3 regions of the Solibacillus sp. FSL W7-1324 genome follow, and region 2 is predicted to be linked to each of the others. Evidence: riboswitches for the same ligand, from Rfam matches in the RefSeq annotation. Region 2 holds a riboswitch; each other region holds the start of a gene.

Region 1 (5,396 bases), 1.3 Mb from region 2:
TACGGCGCATTGTAGCCATTTGTAAGTTCGCTTCAAGCGGATTCATCCGGCAATATGTATAGCCATAATCAATAAAAAACTTTTCAACGGGCTTTGAATAGACGCCTGTTGCTTCAAAGACGATTTCTGGCGCTACTCCATCTTGACGTGCGATTTCTTCCATCTGCTCATGTAACCGTTCAAAATCAGCACGTGTATGATTCAATTCACCTTCGAACTCGCATTGGCGATAGCCATCATAAATCACAAGGTTGCTTTTTCCTTTACTTATATCTAAAGCAATGACATGTTTCATTGTATTTTCTCCTTTTTAGCCAATCCTAGAAGTCTTCACATGACCTTATCGATTCCATTTTCTTATACACGATCTCTTTGGACCCAACATACTAAACTGATTCTAATAAGGGTGTGAAGTGGGCCTGTTTTTTATACGGACTCTGAAATGGTCCCTGGCACCTCTCGACCTTTCTTCACTTCTACTATAAAAAATAGTAGCACAAACCATGGCCTTGGTTTGTACTACTAATGTTAGTATGTTTTATGCGCAAGGTTGGGAGATTTTCCGTTATTATGATTACTGGTTTAAAGTCACGCTTCTCACTTTGCCAGGTGCTGTGATCGCGTTCCAACTAAAAAGGAAAAACTGGATTAGTGTTCTAGTTTTATCGGTCGCAACAGGTTATCTGGCATACGCGAGCATCAATTATTTCAGAGCGGCAATGGCAAATTTTCCAAATCATTTGCTCAGTGCTATATTTGCTCTTGGTCTTGCCATTTTCTTTGTTTTTGTATTATTAGATAAGAAAAAACATCGCATCGTGGCGCTCTCGTTTATAATTGTAGTTCTTATTGTGTCTGTTTTCTTAACGAGACTAGACAATACGTGGGAAATTATACTTGATGAGGGAAGCTGGACTTATACGCTGGAGGATGAGTTTGTTGTCGAGTTAGAAATTAAAGACGGAAACCATGCCACGTTGACGGCAAAGCAGGATGGTCATACATTCATCCGTTTTGAAAATAGTGAGGGTACGGAGGTAAACTATTATGTCACGGTAAGCAACGGCAGCATTTGGATTAATCTGCTTGACGAAAGCTAACTGCTTTACTATAGGCTACTCGTACAAAGTTACTGTCCAATCGAGTAAAGGGGCGCGATTCTGTAATAAGAATCAGCGCCCTTTTTAGATAGTGGGTATTATTGATCAACACATTTTTTATCATTGAAACATTAAAGAAGTCTTAGAACGAGAGCCCCTAATCCCACACTTATTATATCAATAAAATACCCATTTATTTTTTAAAATGTGCTACTTTATAAAGTGTTAATTAAGAGAGGGTAAACCAATAATGGGTTCGCAATTTTTTCGTGCCGGTTTTTATATTGGTTGGATGTGCGCGGAGAGTTTACAAAGCTGTGGAGAGAGAAGCAGAGTTTTTACTTATTTATTACACCCGGTTGCAACTGGATTCCATACTACCTAGACTTAGGGGAATATGTTAGGATAGTAAAATAATGGATTTATGGTTGTGGGAGGGGTGTTATGGATCACGGAAATCCAAAGATGATTTCTATAAGTCTTAGCTTAATCATATCCCAAATTATGTGCGCAGGTTTCTTACTTAAAAATATACAGCTTTTTATTAATGAGCCGTCATTCGTTGCTAAATGGCTTTCCGGAATTTCTTTTATCCTATTTTTGTTTTTATTCATCGTAAATTTAATAGCGATTTTAAAGTTGGGGAAAATTAATGAATCAAAATCAACTTTCTAAAGTGAGGGATTGGCATGATTGGATGGATAATGAGTGGCTTATTGTGGGTATTTTTGATTATGAAAATTTATAAAAACAAAGAGATTTTTAAACAGCTTTCAAAAAAAGAGTGGCTACAAGGGGGCGTCGGATTTTTAATAGCATGGGCTGTAGCTGTATTCATAATTATTGGTGGTTCCAATATAACGGATATGATTCAAATAACTTGGTTAAATAAAGTATCGGAAATTATATTGATTTTGCTAGGATTGGCTTTGGCAGGCTACATTATGAATAAAACGTTGCCGGAAAAATTAAGAGAATTTTATTCGTGATATCCAAAGAAACGGAGGGATTGCAAATGGATGAAATCATCGGGTATTCAGCAGTTGGGATCATTATTGCAGGTTTACTTTATGCTTTATTAAAACAAATTAAAGATACAAAGCATAGCGGAAACGATGTGGGCAGTCCGCTGTTTCGTAAACAAGTGACAAGAAAAAACAATGTGATGACAGCTGCGTTATTTGGAATTCTCGTGTTTTTTACATTAAATATCGTGAGCGGTTTAAATATCGCTTCAACTAGATTAAACAGCTTCACTGGCCTCGGAACAATGATTAGTTTTTTGGTTTACCTTTATGCAAAGTTCGTAATGAAACCACAGCAGGTCGAGCAGTGTAGGAAGTTATATAATTAAGCTTAGTAGGAGAGTGCTGCGATGAGAAAACGCTTTTCAAATTTAGACGGAAATGATCGGCTCGGTACTTTTAAAGATGTCCTGAAATGGCAGCGCTCAAAGCAAAAGAAAGTCGTCGATTACGAAGTACCTCAGTGTGAAGAAAAGCAGATTGCCTTTTTACAAAGTAATCGCTCGGAGCAGTCTGTTACTTGGATTGGCCATTCGACATTTTTGATTCAAAAAGAAGGACTTAATATTTTAACGGACCCGGTTTGGGCATATTGGATGGGTATTGCAAAACGGTTAACCGAGCCGGGGTTGCGGTTGGATGAATTACCGGACATTGATATCGTACTTATTTCGCATGCGCATTACGATCACCTGCACATACCGACATTAAAATCGTTGAAGAAACGAAATCCGAATGTATTGTTTCTCATTCCGGAAGGGCTCGGTTATTTGATGAAACGCCATAAATTGCAAAACTTTATCGAGCTTTCTTGGTACGATATGCATGAAGCGGGCGTGCTTGAAATTCATTTCGTTCCCTCTCAGCATTGGACAAGACGCATGCTTTGGGATACGAACACATCGCATTGGGGCGGCTTCGTATTGCAAACGGCATCGGATGCGCAAAGTATTTATTACGCCGGAGATAGCGGGTATTTTAGGGGCTTCAAAGAAATCGGCGAACGCTTTAACATTCATACAGCATTAATGCCGATTGGTGCATACGAGCCGGAATGGTTTATGCATGCCTCCCACGTAACACCGGAAGAAGCGATTCAGGCATTCTGTGATGTAGGAGCGCAAGTGTTCATCCCGATGCATTACGGTGCGTATATGCTGGCAGATGATACACCAAAGGAAGCGATTGACCGGCTGCATGATCATTGGCAGCAGGCGGAATTGGAAAATGTGGAGCTGAAAACGCTGGCGATTGGGGAGACGTATAAAAGCTGCATGCAAGCACCCCTTGACGAAAATACATGTTCAAAGTAAAGTAATGTTAAATTCATCAAGCATTAGGTGCCCGTTAAGGGAGAATAGGGAATAAAGTGAAAAGCTTTAGCGTAATCCCAACACTGTATAGAGGAGTTGCATAGCAAAACCCACTGGATTTACATCTGGGAAGGGGCTATGAAATCGTGAATCTGAGCCAGGAGACCTGCCTAATACGCTTACTGTTTATAGACACTGGATATGTCTGTAGTTTATTTGTTATCGAATAAACTGCAGGCTATTTTTATTGTCAAAAATTCATTCAGTTGGGGGAAACGAAACATGCAATTATTACAGAAAACGATTGAACAAATTCAAGGAATCGACCGACAAATGGAAGAAAAAGCACGCAAGTACATAGACTCTTTAGCAAAACCGCCGCAAAGTTTAGGGAAGCTCGAATCGCTTGCCTTGCAGATCGCCACAATCACGGGTGATCTTGCTCCGGAAATTGATAACAAAGCGATGATTGTCATGGCTGCAGATCACGGCGTGTATGAGGAAGGGGTTACGCCAAACCCGCAAAGTACAACGGTTTTCCAAACACTTTCATTTCCGAAAGGGACGACAGGGATGTGCACGATTGCGAAAATTACGAATGCAAACGTCATCCCGGTGGATATCGGTGTAAAAGAAGATTTACCTCAAGATGCTGGGGTAATCATTAAAAAGGTCAAATATGGGACAGACAATATGGCGAAAGGACCCGCGATGACGCGTGAAGAAGCGATTCAAGCGATTGAAGTGGGGATTGAAGTCGCAACAGAAGCAATCCAAAACGGTGTCAATCTCATCGGTACCGGTGAAATGGGTATCGGCAATACGACACCGAGTGCTGCGGTGCTTTCGGTACTTCATGGCTGTGATCCACTGGAGGTTACGGGCTTCGGAGCTGGTGTTGGAGCTGGCGGTATCGAGTATAAAGCCGAAGTTATTCGAAAAGCGATTGCGATGAATGAGCCGAATGCGGAGGATCCGATTGATGTTGTAGCAAAAGTAGGGGGACTGGAAATCTGCGGGATGGCGGGAATCTTCCTGGCAGCTGCCGCAAAACGTGTGCCGGTCGTAGTCGATGGGTATATATCGACGGTATCGGCATTGATCGCCTATAAATTGAACCCGAATGTGAAAGCGTATTTGATTCCTTCGCATTTATCGGAAGAGCCAGGTGCAAAAATTGCGGCCGTGCTTTTAGGACTGGAGCCGATGCTGCATATGAATATGCGACTTGGTGAAGGGTCCGGAGCTGCACTGGCATTCCCGATTCTTGACGCGGCTTGTTCGATGATTACGAATATGGTCACGTTGGAAGAAGCAGCGGCACTTTTAGTAGCCAAGTAGAAAAGATTTTCAAGAAATTCATAAAATAAATTTTAAGAAACAGGCTACATTAAAAGTAACAACTACTTTTGATGGGGCCTTTTTCTATGAATAAAGGACTGACAGAAAATAAGTACAATTTTTCAGTCTATTCCATTTGTTTTACCAGTAAAATACCAATAAGCGGAACTTTATCGTTTCTTCTGGTAAAGACAGTAACGATAAAGAAAAGCCCTGAACACAACGCGTAAATGTAATGTGCAATGATAACATTACAGGTAGGGAATGAATCTGATTTAATTTTACAGAAAATTCAGTGAAATTCAAGCGATTGTCCTGTCAAAACCCTTTACTCTGTAATATCCTATATTAACTAAATGTAAAAACATCTCCGAACTGTTAATAATCGCTAAAAAAGTGCTTATTTAATCGGTCTTGGAATAAAGTAACCGGTAAATAGGGTAAGGAAGGGTAAGACCAATAAAGAGGAGAGGCGGGAGGGGCATTAAAGGGAACGGGGTGATCACTATTTCTCCGTATGTGAAAGGTCGTTTTTGAATATATTCGAGAAAAGGATGAAGATAATATGAATCAAATTTTTAAAAAAGATGAGTTTATTATTATTCCTTTTTATAAAG
Region 2 (5,396 bases):
TTCTTTTGAACATCCTAACCATAGATATTTTATAGACCTCCGACCTATCTGATACAACCTTTACCTCTAAAGGTCTTTCCTTGTTAATAATTAAATCAACATTAGGGTATCATTCAGCCGACTTCACCGAGCTTTTAACAATCAATTATTTGCTTAATATCATGCTAATCGGAGTATTAAGGGGAGCATTTCATGGCGTTACCCAATCATTCTACTCCTCGTGATAACAGTTATGAATTGATTAATCAATTCACTCTAACCTTGTGAATTTCGGTTAGAAACAAGTCGCACCCTCGGGGAACCAGATTTGTTTCCATTGCTGATCCCAAAAAATACGTGCGAGTTCGCTCGTCGGGGTATTCCAGTTGACCGCTTTATACGTTAAATTTGACATGCGACACACTCCTCAATTGTAAGTAAACGTTGGCGTACGTAATAAACGGTTTTAATGCCACGCGTCCACGCATAAATGTAGACTTTTGCTAATTGTTCTGTGTTCCACTGATCCGTTACGTATAGTGTCATGGAAATTCCTTGGTCGACATGCTTTTGCGCGGCTGCGTAAAGGTCGATCAGTTCATACGGGTTTACTTCATAGGCTTCGGTATAAAGTTCTTGGTTATCATTCGTTAAAAATGGCATCGGATAAATTGTTCGACTGTCCGCATAATCACGAACTTCCACGCGTTCTGTAACAGGGGAGATGGAAGCCGTACAGCTGCGGATGTAGGAAATACTGCCTGTCCTTAATACCCTCAGTTTCCTGATATTTAAAAGGGAGTAGACTATACAATATAGGCGTTTGCCTACCAAGTATTATAGTCGTTGAACCTTCACCTCATAGAAAGGTGCTTGGCTGCTGATTACCGATTGTATTGGCACTTAGGACATATTTAGCGAGAATTACAACCTCACAAAATATGCTTTTTTTCACCTTATGCTATCCAAAAATTTTTTTCTGCTTTCGCAACGTTCACGTTTATCGTTTCCAATTACGTTGTCGTATTTTTGGCTTTACGGCTTTCCAGCAATTTCACTTGTTTTGACACTGTTTTACAACAATGAAAGCCCTAGTCAGTTAAGGCGCGATTGCCAGTCGATAGCTATGGAATAGTCCATATTTCTGAACTTGTTTTTTCAATTCATCCCACATATTTCGAGTAATAATCGGAGTAGCCCCAAGTGCTTTAATCACTTCTGGTGCAAATTCTTTATCTTCTTTGTTTATATAGTTTTCAAAATAAATCCCGCTCGCATAATCACTTTTCTCAAATCGATAAAACGTTTCGTTCTTTTGCTTCGCGATTTCCATTGATGATTTTAACGAGTAATAGTTCAACGATTCCATAAACGCATCGATAAATTCAATTGACTCTTTGGAACCATAACGAATCCCACTTTGTACGAGGTGTCCATGCAAGTTCATAACACCCAACCCGACAGAGTGCATCACTTTGTTGGCTTTGGATACAGAAGGGACGTTGACGATATCGGTCATCGTTGAAACATTCGTCAAAAGACGCATTGCTGTTTCAACAAGCTGTCCGAAATCCTGAACTTTCGTCGCTTCGTGAATGTCAATTGAACCTAAATTACAAGAAACATCGAGACCATATTTATTCGGCTCATTTTGGTCGGTAATGACGCTTGTTTGTTGATACTGGAGAATTTCGGTGCATAGATTCGACATCTTCACACGCCCGATTTCCTTTAATGGATGGACATTGTTTACATTATCATCGAATATTTCGAACGGGTAACCCGATTCAAATTGTGCCTTTTTAATTTCCGTATATAGTTTACGGGCGTTTAATCGTTTCAGTTTACGGATGTTCGGATTATCCAATAGTTCGTAGTACATTTCCGTAATCGAAATTTCCGACATGCGTTTGCCGTATTCTTTATAAATATCATAAGAACTGAACAAAACGATATCTTTATCACGGCGCATCAGTTCAAAGAAAATATCCGGTAAAATAATGCCTGTCGATAACGTAGCAAGTCGTATTTTATCATCTGCATTAGGTTTTTTAGACGAAATGAATGACTCAACATCTCCGTGAAAAACATTTAAATAGACGACGCCGGAACCGTTTCGCTGCCCCAATTGGTTGCTGTAAGAAAACGAATTCTCCAGCAGTTTCGCAACGGGCATAACCCCGCTCGCACGGTTTAAGATCCCTTTAATCGGATCCCCTAATGGACGCAGATCGGTCAAGTTTACCCCGACACCGCCGCCTAAACGGGAAAGCTCCAAACAATAACCGATGTTCTCGGCGATTGAATTCATCGTGTCATCCATTGTCAGTTTAAAGCATGAAACAAGCTCACCGCGCGCTTTTTTCCCGCTGTTTAAAGCAGTTGGGGTTGCCGGCTGGTAGGCAGTCATGATCGCTTCAATGGCCTTTTCCGCCAATGTTTCATCACCTTGTGCCAAATAAAGGGCGATGATGACGATCCGGTCCTCGTACTTTTCCAGAATCTCTTTTCCGTCCCGGCTTTTCATCGCATAGCTTTCGTAAAACTTTGAAGCACTCATGAAGGAAGGGAACCGGAACTTGTAGGAATAGGCTTTTTTGTACATCCGTTTAATAAAGTCCATCGAGTACAAGTCTAAAAACTCTTTTTCGTAATAGCCTTCATCAACTAAATAGCGCACTTTTTCCTCTATATCTATAAAGTAGCGCAGACGGACATTGACGTCTTCCAGAAAATAGCGGCGTGTCGCTTCTTTGTCTTTCGCCAAATCCAGTTCACCGGTCGCACGGTAACGGTTTAATATATCGTTATTTAATGTTAAATACTGTTTCATATCGATGCCTCTTTCCAAATGGAGTAATAGTAATCTGTAATCGCTTCGTAATTAGCCGGAGTTCCTCGCATTTCCACTTTTTCAATTAACGGAATTCCGTATTGTGCAGCTAAAAGGTCGCCAGCACGGCCGAAAAAATCATGACCGAAATTCCGGTTTCCGCTTACGATGATTCCTTTGCAAAATTCATAGTTTGCCGTCATGAACTGGTCGACGATAGGGGGGACCGAGCCTAATCCATCCGTATACGTAAATAACAGATACGGTTCATCGATTTTCACCACTTCGGCCAGATCCATAGCGGGCAAGCCGAGTTTTTGCACGATGTATCGTACATTGCCAGTTCGTGAAGCATAAATGATCATGCAGTTATTTCAGAAATGCGATCGATAATAGAAGTCGGCTCTGCAATAAATTCACCGTTTATTTCAAATAACGGCACAGACAGAAAACCTGCATCGATTACTTGTTGTTTTGCTGATTCATCCTGGTCAATATTAATGACCTCTACCTCCAAGTTGGCTGCATCAAGTTCGGATTTTACCCATAGGCATTTTGGGCAAAATGTTTTCGTGTAAAGTTTCATCATAGAATCCCTCGCTATATAAGTATTACTAATGATTGTGCCGTATATATTTTGCGGAAAAAAACAAAAAAAGCTATCCCGGAAAACAGGATAGCTTGAAATGGAAACGGAAAGAGAGCGCGCCTCCATTTCCTATTCCCCGAAGAAATGTACGTAGTTTTAACGAGGCAGGTCTCCTGGCTTTGCTTCATCCGTCAGACGTACCTTCCCATGCCAGTAGCACAGTGGTCTATTCGCCTTCAGTCAGCATTTACAGTTGCGGGGACAGCGTTGGCTTTGCACCAAACTTCCCTTTTAAACTACATTTAGTAGTACCTTGTTAAAAAAACACAATATATAGTTGAATTGAGTATAAGCGTTAACAACCTAAAAGTAAAGGGCCTATTGAATGATTGCATAAATCCAACCAAAACCCTAGACATGCTCCCTATTGAAAATTAAGAAAAAATATGGTTTTGTTATAACTGCATGAAGTTAGTATATAAAAAGAGAAAGTTGGATGAATATGTCGATTCAATTAAAAATTAAGAAAACCAACCCCGAAGCCGTAATGCCGAAACAGGCACGAGAAGGGGATGCAGGGATGGATTTGAGTGCGGTTGAAGACAACGTTTTACTGCCTGGAGAATACGGGTTAATTAAAACCGGACTTCAAATCGAATTGCCGGAAGGAACAGAAGCTCAAGTACGTCCACGTAGCGGATTAGCATTGAAACACGGGATTACTGTGTTAAATAGTCCAGGTACGATCGATGCAGGCTACCGCGGTGAGGTCGGGGTTATTTTGATTAATCACGGGAAAGAGCCGTTTACGATTGAAAAGGGGATGCGTATCGCTCAGTTAGTCGTTCAATATGTTCCGCAAGTTTTCGTTGAAGAAACGGACGAGCTGACAGATTCGGAGCGCGGTGACAAAGGCTTTGGTTCGAGCGGAGTGAAATAATGGAAAAAAGCCTGGTTCGTGCTTTTAATATAGGGTGAATAATATAACAAAATAAAACTACTCCCTATATTTAAAGGCTTTGAGTTTGATTATATATAATCAAACTTTTATTTGTATAGGGGTACAGCCCACATTCCGGAAGTTTTCATAGAAAAGGCAGAAACTTTAATTTCCATCATATCTGCCTTTTTTATGCGCCTAAACTTCTGTTGGTAACGTTATTTTTGGTCTTTTAGTAAAGATTGATGATTTATAATTAAGTTTTATAAAAAAATGTTGGAATGAATGCAGGTTTTCTTATTCCACAATCGGGCCAGCGCGACAAGTTCTGTTATAAACGCTTTTAGCGTGAAAGACAGGAAATTATAAAAATAAATTTCAACTATACAATGGAGGATAGGAATGAAGAAACCACGTTTTCTGAAACTATCCCGTCAATACTCCTGCATGCGTTATGACTGACAGGTTATAGGGTGTGAAGCACAGGTAGATTCGGCAGAACGAAGGCTGTAGCCACTCCTTGAGAGAAGGTATGCCAACGGATATGCCGCACGGCTGAAAAACTAGATACGGTGAGAATAGTTTCAAGGGAAGGAACTGACGAACTTCCGAAGGTAAGGGTCTAAAGATTGAACATAGGGAAACTTATGTCCCACCCAACGATGGGGTGAGTGGTGTAGAGTAAAATTTGGCCCTCTGAAATACACTATACTGAACTATGGCGGTATCTAGCTCACAGGCTCAAAGGAAGCACCTACGTCTAGAACGGATAGCTACGTTGTATGGTACTTGGAAAGCAAGGAACGTTGAAACTAGGGCTGTCACCCAAAGCGGTTGCTATAAGACTTTGATCGAAATGCATTTATTCTTGTGAGGGTAGGGGTAAGACTGATGAAGCCTTTGTAATGAAGGTGGAGGAACAGCCCCAAGTCTAGTGGTAGTTAATAATTATTTTTCAAATGTGCATTGCACCGGTCGGGTAAGATTGTGGGAACATCACTTCATGAAGGAATGATGCCACAGTGCAAGCTCTACGATATTGGGATTATTATGGT
Region 3 (5,396 bases), 1.0 Mb from region 2:
AAAGTACAGGTCGAGTTCGTTTCAGCTAACCCGACTGGTGACTTGCATTTAGGCCATGCGCGCGGTGCATCTGTAGGTGATTCATTATGTAATGTATTGGATTTTGCTGGTTTTGATGTATCACGTGAATATTATATTAATGATGCCGGTAACCAAATTAATAACTTGGCGTATTCTTTGGAAGCACGTTATAAGCAAGCATTAGGAATGGATGCGGAAATGCCGGAAGACGGATACCACGGTCCTGATATTATCGGTATCGCAAGTAAGCTGGCTGAAGAATTCGGTGCTACAATTTTGGACAAGTCTGATGAAGAACGCTTTAAATTTTTCCGTGAGCACGGCTTGAAACTGGAATTGGCAAAACTGCAAAATGACCTTAAAAACTTCCGTGTTGAATTTGATGTTTGGTATTCAGAAACATCTTTATATGAAAACGGCAAAATTGATGTAGCATTAGACAAATTAAAAGCAAATGGTCATGTATTCGATGAAGAAGGCGCGACTTGGTTCCGTTCAACAACATTCGGTGATGATAAAGACCGCGTATTAATTAAAAATGATGGTTCTTACACATATTTAACTCCGGATATTGCTTACCATGAAGATAAATTACGTCGTGGCTTTGATAAGCTGATCAATATTTGGGGTGCTGACCACCACGGCTATATTCCACGTATGAAAGCGGCGATCGAAGCACTTGGCTATGACCGCGGTACATTGGAAGTAGATATTATCCAGATGGTTCAGCTTTATAAAAACGGCGAGAAATTCAAGATGAGTAAACGTACAGGTAATGCTGTAACGATGCGTGAATTAGTGGAAGAAGTAGGCTTGGATGCTGTACGTTATTTCTTCGTTAAAACAGCAGGGGATTCACATATGGACTTCGATTTAGACTTAGCGGTATCACAATCGAACGAAAACCCGGTTTATTACGCACAGTATGCACATGCACGTATTTCATCAATTTTACGTGCTGCAAACGAGCAAGGGTTCGAAGCATCATTGGAAAACCTGAACTTGTTAGTAGCAGAAAAAGAAGAAGATGTGCTTAAAAAAGTAGGCGCATTCCCGCAAATCGTGGCAGATGCAGCGAAACACCGCACACCACACCGTATCGCAAACTATATTCAAGACTTGGCAGCTGCATTCCATAGTTTCTACAATGCAGAAAAAGTATTGAACCCGGATAACAAAGAGCTGACAGAAGCTCGTTTAGCATTAATCACAGCAGTAAAAACAACATTAGCGAATGCACTGAAACTAATCGGCGTAAGCGCACCAGAAAAAATGTAATATACTATTTCAAGCACTCTATTTCGTATAGGGTGCTTTTTTGAGGTGTTTCCACTTTACGAGCGATTTGTTCTACTTACGGGGGTGAAAGTTCTCCTTTAATATCGTAACACTCTACATTGCTGTAAAAATGTTCTACTTTCTACCGCAAACCTTCCACTTTCCCAACGCCAATCATTCATTTTCTAAAACAGTAAATTGAATCTAATCCCTATAAAGGAACTGGGGATATCTATTGACTTGTAATTTTCCGAAACGTACTATTAAATTTAACTTCTATAATACAGGACAATAAATATGAGGTGGTGCTTTTCATGAGCAAGGAACTATTTATACAAACCGACAAGCAGCAACAATGGCTGAAAAAGCTTGAAACTATATCAGAGAGCGTGAAAGAACATGCTCGGCAAACAGATGAACAAGCGACATTTCCATTTGAAAATTTCCGGAAGCTGAGAGAAATCGGCTATACAAAAATAACATTGCCACAGGAATATGGCGGAGATGGATTCACAGTGTATGATGCGCTGCTACTGCAGGAAACTTTGGCGAGCTATTGCGGAAGCACGGGGCTGGCTGTTTCATGGACCATTCAAAATGTGGGCGAGATTTTTGAAAATCGTTACTGGGATAAACAAAAGCTCGACTGGTTTGGCGAACAGATCGCAAATGGCGCGACAGTTAATCGTGCGGTAAGTGAGTTTGCAATGGGAAGCCCTGTGCGAGGAGGACGTCCGGGAACTTCCGCAAAACGAGATGGTGATTCCTATGTAATTAATGGACGTAAAAACTATACGAGCGGTGCACCAGACCTCGATTATTTTTTAGTATCGGCATGGATTGAAGATGAAGGCCAGTTAGGATTTTTCCTTGTTCCGAAAACGTCTGAAGGGGTATCGGTCGAAAATACATGGGATGTAGCATCAATGCGCGGTACGGGAAGCGATGATTTAGTGCTCGATAATGTACGTGTTGATCAAACAAACTTGGTGGAAATCCCGAACTATTCAACCGGATTTAAGCTGAACGGCTGGCTGCTGCTCATCCCGGCGACTTATTTAGGGATTGCGCAGGCAGCACGCGATTACGCGGTAGACTTTGCGAACAGTCACTCTCCGAACAGTATTCAAGGAACAATTGCGCAGCTGCCAAATGTGCAATCACTGATTGGGGAAATGGATTTGGCGTTGACGAAAGCACGCTTTACAATTTACGGTGTCGCAGGGCTTTATAATGATCCGATTAAAAAGGCGACATTAGTGAATGAAATCAATATTGCAAAACATGTAGTGACAAATACAGCAATCGAAGTGGTTGATAAAGCGATGCGTCTAGTTGGGGCGAAAAGCCTGCAAAGATCCAACCCGCTTCAACGCTATTACCGTGATGTACGCGCAGGTTTGCACAATCCGCCAATGGATGATATTACAATTAAACGCTTAGCTGAAACGGCAATTGAAAGAAACTTGAAAGAGAAAAAATAAACAGTTCTATTATCTGCGACTTCTACAAATTTAAACGAATTGTCTGAAATTTTAACGAATGAGCATACTTTTTTCAAAATATCCGCTATAATAGAGCTATTAATTATATATGGACGATAAAGGTTCTTACTCGATAATGAATTGAGTAAGGAGTAAAAGGGAAATCGGTTCAAATCCGATGCGGTCCCGCCACTGTAATTGCTAGTTGAGAGCAATATGCCACTGAAAAACTTTCGGGAAGGCGCTCTTCAACGTTTATGCATAAGCCAGGAGACCTGCCTTTATAATGCCCTAAATTAAACCTACGAGGATAGGATGTGGCGGATAAATTCTTTTTGTTGAATTTTATTTGCATGCGTAAAGCTTCCTTCGTTTCTAGTAGGGAGCTTTTTATTTTTGTAGAAAATTATACAACGAGATCTCAGGAGGTTTTTATTTTGAAAAAATGGCAACTGCTTTCTTCCGCAGCATTACTGACAGTAACATTGACTGCATGTAATTCGGAAAAAGCAACGGATGAACAAACGGCAAACGATATGGCGGAAGTAACAGAAAAAGCACAATACCCGATAACGTTAACAGATGCTTTGGACAAAGAAATTACACTTGAAAAAGCACCGCAACGTATCATTACATTAACTCCATCGAATACGGAAATATTATTCGGCTTAGGATTAAATGATGAAATTATCGCTGTAAACGACAATGATACATATCCTGAAGAAGCATTGACAAAAGAATCGGTTGGCGGCATGGAGTTCAATTTAGAACAGATAATCGGTCTGCAACCGGATTTAGTTTTAGCACATGAATCCGGAATGTACAGCTTCAATGAACAGGCAATTGCGCAGCTTGAATCAGTAGGTATTCCTGTATATGTTGTAAAAGATGCAAAAACATTTGAAGAAACGTACGAAACGATTGAACAGATCGGGCAGCTGACAAATAAAGAACAAGAAGCAAAAGAAATGATTTCCTCCATCAAAGAAGGAATCGAAGAAATTGAAGTGAAAGTAGCAGACCTGGAAGAAAAATCTGTGTTCATCGTAGTCGGAACAGACCCGGATCTTTATGCAGCAGGTGAAGAGACATTTATCAGTGAAATGCTGGACGTGTTAAACGTAGAAAATGCTGTCCCGGAACTAGGTTGGCCGATGTACAGCTCTGAACAATTTGTAAACAGCAATCCGGATGTCATTTTAGTGACGTATGAAAGCGATATGGCGGCAATCGAGAAAAATGATGCGTATGCCGAAATGGATGCAGTGAAAAACGGCAATGTGAAGTTAGTCGATGGCGATACGACAAGCCGACAAGGTCCTCGTATTGTGGAAGGCATTGAATCGATAGGTGCGGCGATTTATCCAGAGGTATTTAATGAATAAAAAATATTCAATCGCCTATGTACTATCGATTGGATTGCTTTTAAGCAGTATATGGATCGGCATTTCATTCGGATCGGTAAATATCCCGTTTTCAACACTTTGGGATAAAACGACTGATCCGGTTGCATACAGTATTTTGTGGAAAATCCGAATGCCCCGTGTCATTTTAGCCGCATTAATCGGAGCATCATTAGCAATAGCCGGAGCCGCATTTCAAGGGTTACTTAAAAACCCTTTGGCAGATCCGTATACATTGGGGATTTCATCTGGTGCCTCGGTAGGTGCGGTTATGACCATCTTTTTAGGGATTTCCATACCAGTGCTCGGTGTTTTTACATTGCCTGTATTCAGTATGGCTGGAGCCGCGTGTACGATGATCATTGTCCTGACGTTTGCAAGATTAGTTGACCGTTCGATGAAAATGGAAACACTGATTTTAACGGGGATTATTTTCAGCTCATTTTTAGGTTCCTGCATTTCCTTAATGGTCGCACTTACTGGTGAACAGCTTCGGGAAATCATCGGCTGGCTTTTAGGCAGTGTTTCGATGCGGGGATGGCCATATGTCCAGATGGTGCTGCCGTTTATGTCGATCGGTACGGCGCTAATTTGGCTGACTCGCCGTGAACTGAATGCGATGATTTACGGGGAAGAGCGTGCCCAATATTTAGGTGTAAATGTGAAGCGCAGCAAATATATGATTTTGGCGGGCGGTTCCATTTTAACAGGAGCAGCAGTTGCGGCATCCGGCACAATCGGATTTGTCGGGTTAGTCGTACCGCATATGATTCGACTGCTGATTGGAGCAGATCATCGACATTTATTGACATTGTCGTTTTTGAACGGTGCAAGCCTGCTCGTCATTTGTGACCTAGTATCGCGTACAATTATTGCTCCGATCGAACTGCCGATTGGTGTTATTACTTCCTTTATTGGCGCGCCTGTCTTCGCTTATATTTTCTTCAAGCAACGTAGAAAGGTTGTTGCATAATGTTAAAAGTAAATAATTTATCTGGTGGTTACGACGGCAAAACGATTATAAAAAATGTGACGTTTCACGTGGAAAAAGGGAGAATTCTCGGGATTCTTGGTCCGAACGGCAGCGGTAAATCGACATTACTGAAAATGATCAGCGGTGTAATGAAGCCTGAAACAGGTGACATTTTTATCGAAGAAAAACCGCTTAAAAGCTATGATAATAAGCAATTGGCGAAAAAGATGGCCGTTC

Evidence for each region. A riboswitch is a leader RNA that binds a small molecule or an ion and turns the genes downstream of it on or off. The one in region 2 is predicted to bind cobalamin.
Region 1: it holds a riboswitch for cobalamin, as region 2 does, so the genes downstream of both, cobT (nicotinate-nucleotide--dimethylbenzimidazole phosphoribosyltransferase) here and MKY71_RS07525 (glutaredoxin family protein) in region 2, are expected to answer to the same signal.
Region 3: it holds a riboswitch for cobalamin, as region 2 does, so the genes downstream of both, MKY71_RS02755 (ABC transporter substrate-binding protein) here and MKY71_RS07525 (glutaredoxin family protein) in region 2, are expected to answer to the same signal.

What each region holds. Positions count from the first base shown of each region.
Region 1 covers NZ_JBBOYH010000001.1:2,879,958-2,885,353, reverse strand. Annotated here, with positions in the region: gene MKY71_RS14370 (IS110 family transposase) at 1-295, opposite strand, end outside; gene MKY71_RS14365 (hypothetical protein) at 510-1,100, shown strand; gene MKY71_RS14360 (hypothetical protein) at 1,790-2,089, shown strand; gene MKY71_RS14355 (4-aminobutyrate aminotransferase) at 2,116-2,454, shown strand; gene MKY71_RS14350 (MBL fold metallo-hydrolase) at 2,476-3,438, shown strand; cobalamin riboswitch at 3,449-3,626, shown strand; gene cobT (nicotinate-nucleotide--dimethylbenzimidazole phosphoribosyltransferase) at 3,721-4,779, shown strand; gene MKY71_RS14340 (hypothetical protein) at 5,345-5,396, shown strand, end outside.
Region 2 covers NZ_JBBOYH010000001.1:1,561,579-1,566,974, forward strand. Annotated here, with positions in the region: gene MKY71_RS07510 (hypothetical protein) at 382-684, opposite strand; gene MKY71_RS07515 (ribonucleoside-diphosphate reductase subunit alpha) at 1,079-2,812, opposite strand; gene nrdI (class Ib ribonucleoside-diphosphate reductase assembly flavoprotein NrdI) at 2,809-3,177, opposite strand; gene MKY71_RS07525 (glutaredoxin family protein) at 3,174-3,401, opposite strand; cobalamin riboswitch at 3,548-3,732, opposite strand; gene dut (dUTP diphosphatase) at 3,904-4,341, shown strand; gene ltrA (group II intron reverse transcriptase/maturase) at 5,364-5,396, shown strand, end outside.
Region 3 covers NZ_JBBOYH010000001.1:552,885-558,280, forward strand. Annotated here, with positions in the region: gene argS (arginine--tRNA ligase) at 1-1,299, shown strand, start outside; gene MKY71_RS02750 (acyl-CoA dehydrogenase family protein) at 1,614-2,783, shown strand; cobalamin riboswitch at 2,887-3,080, shown strand; gene MKY71_RS02755 (ABC transporter substrate-binding protein) at 3,221-4,168, shown strand; gene MKY71_RS02760 (FecCD family ABC transporter permease) at 4,161-5,159, shown strand; gene MKY71_RS02765 (adenosylcobinamide amidohydrolase) at 5,159-5,396, shown strand, end outside.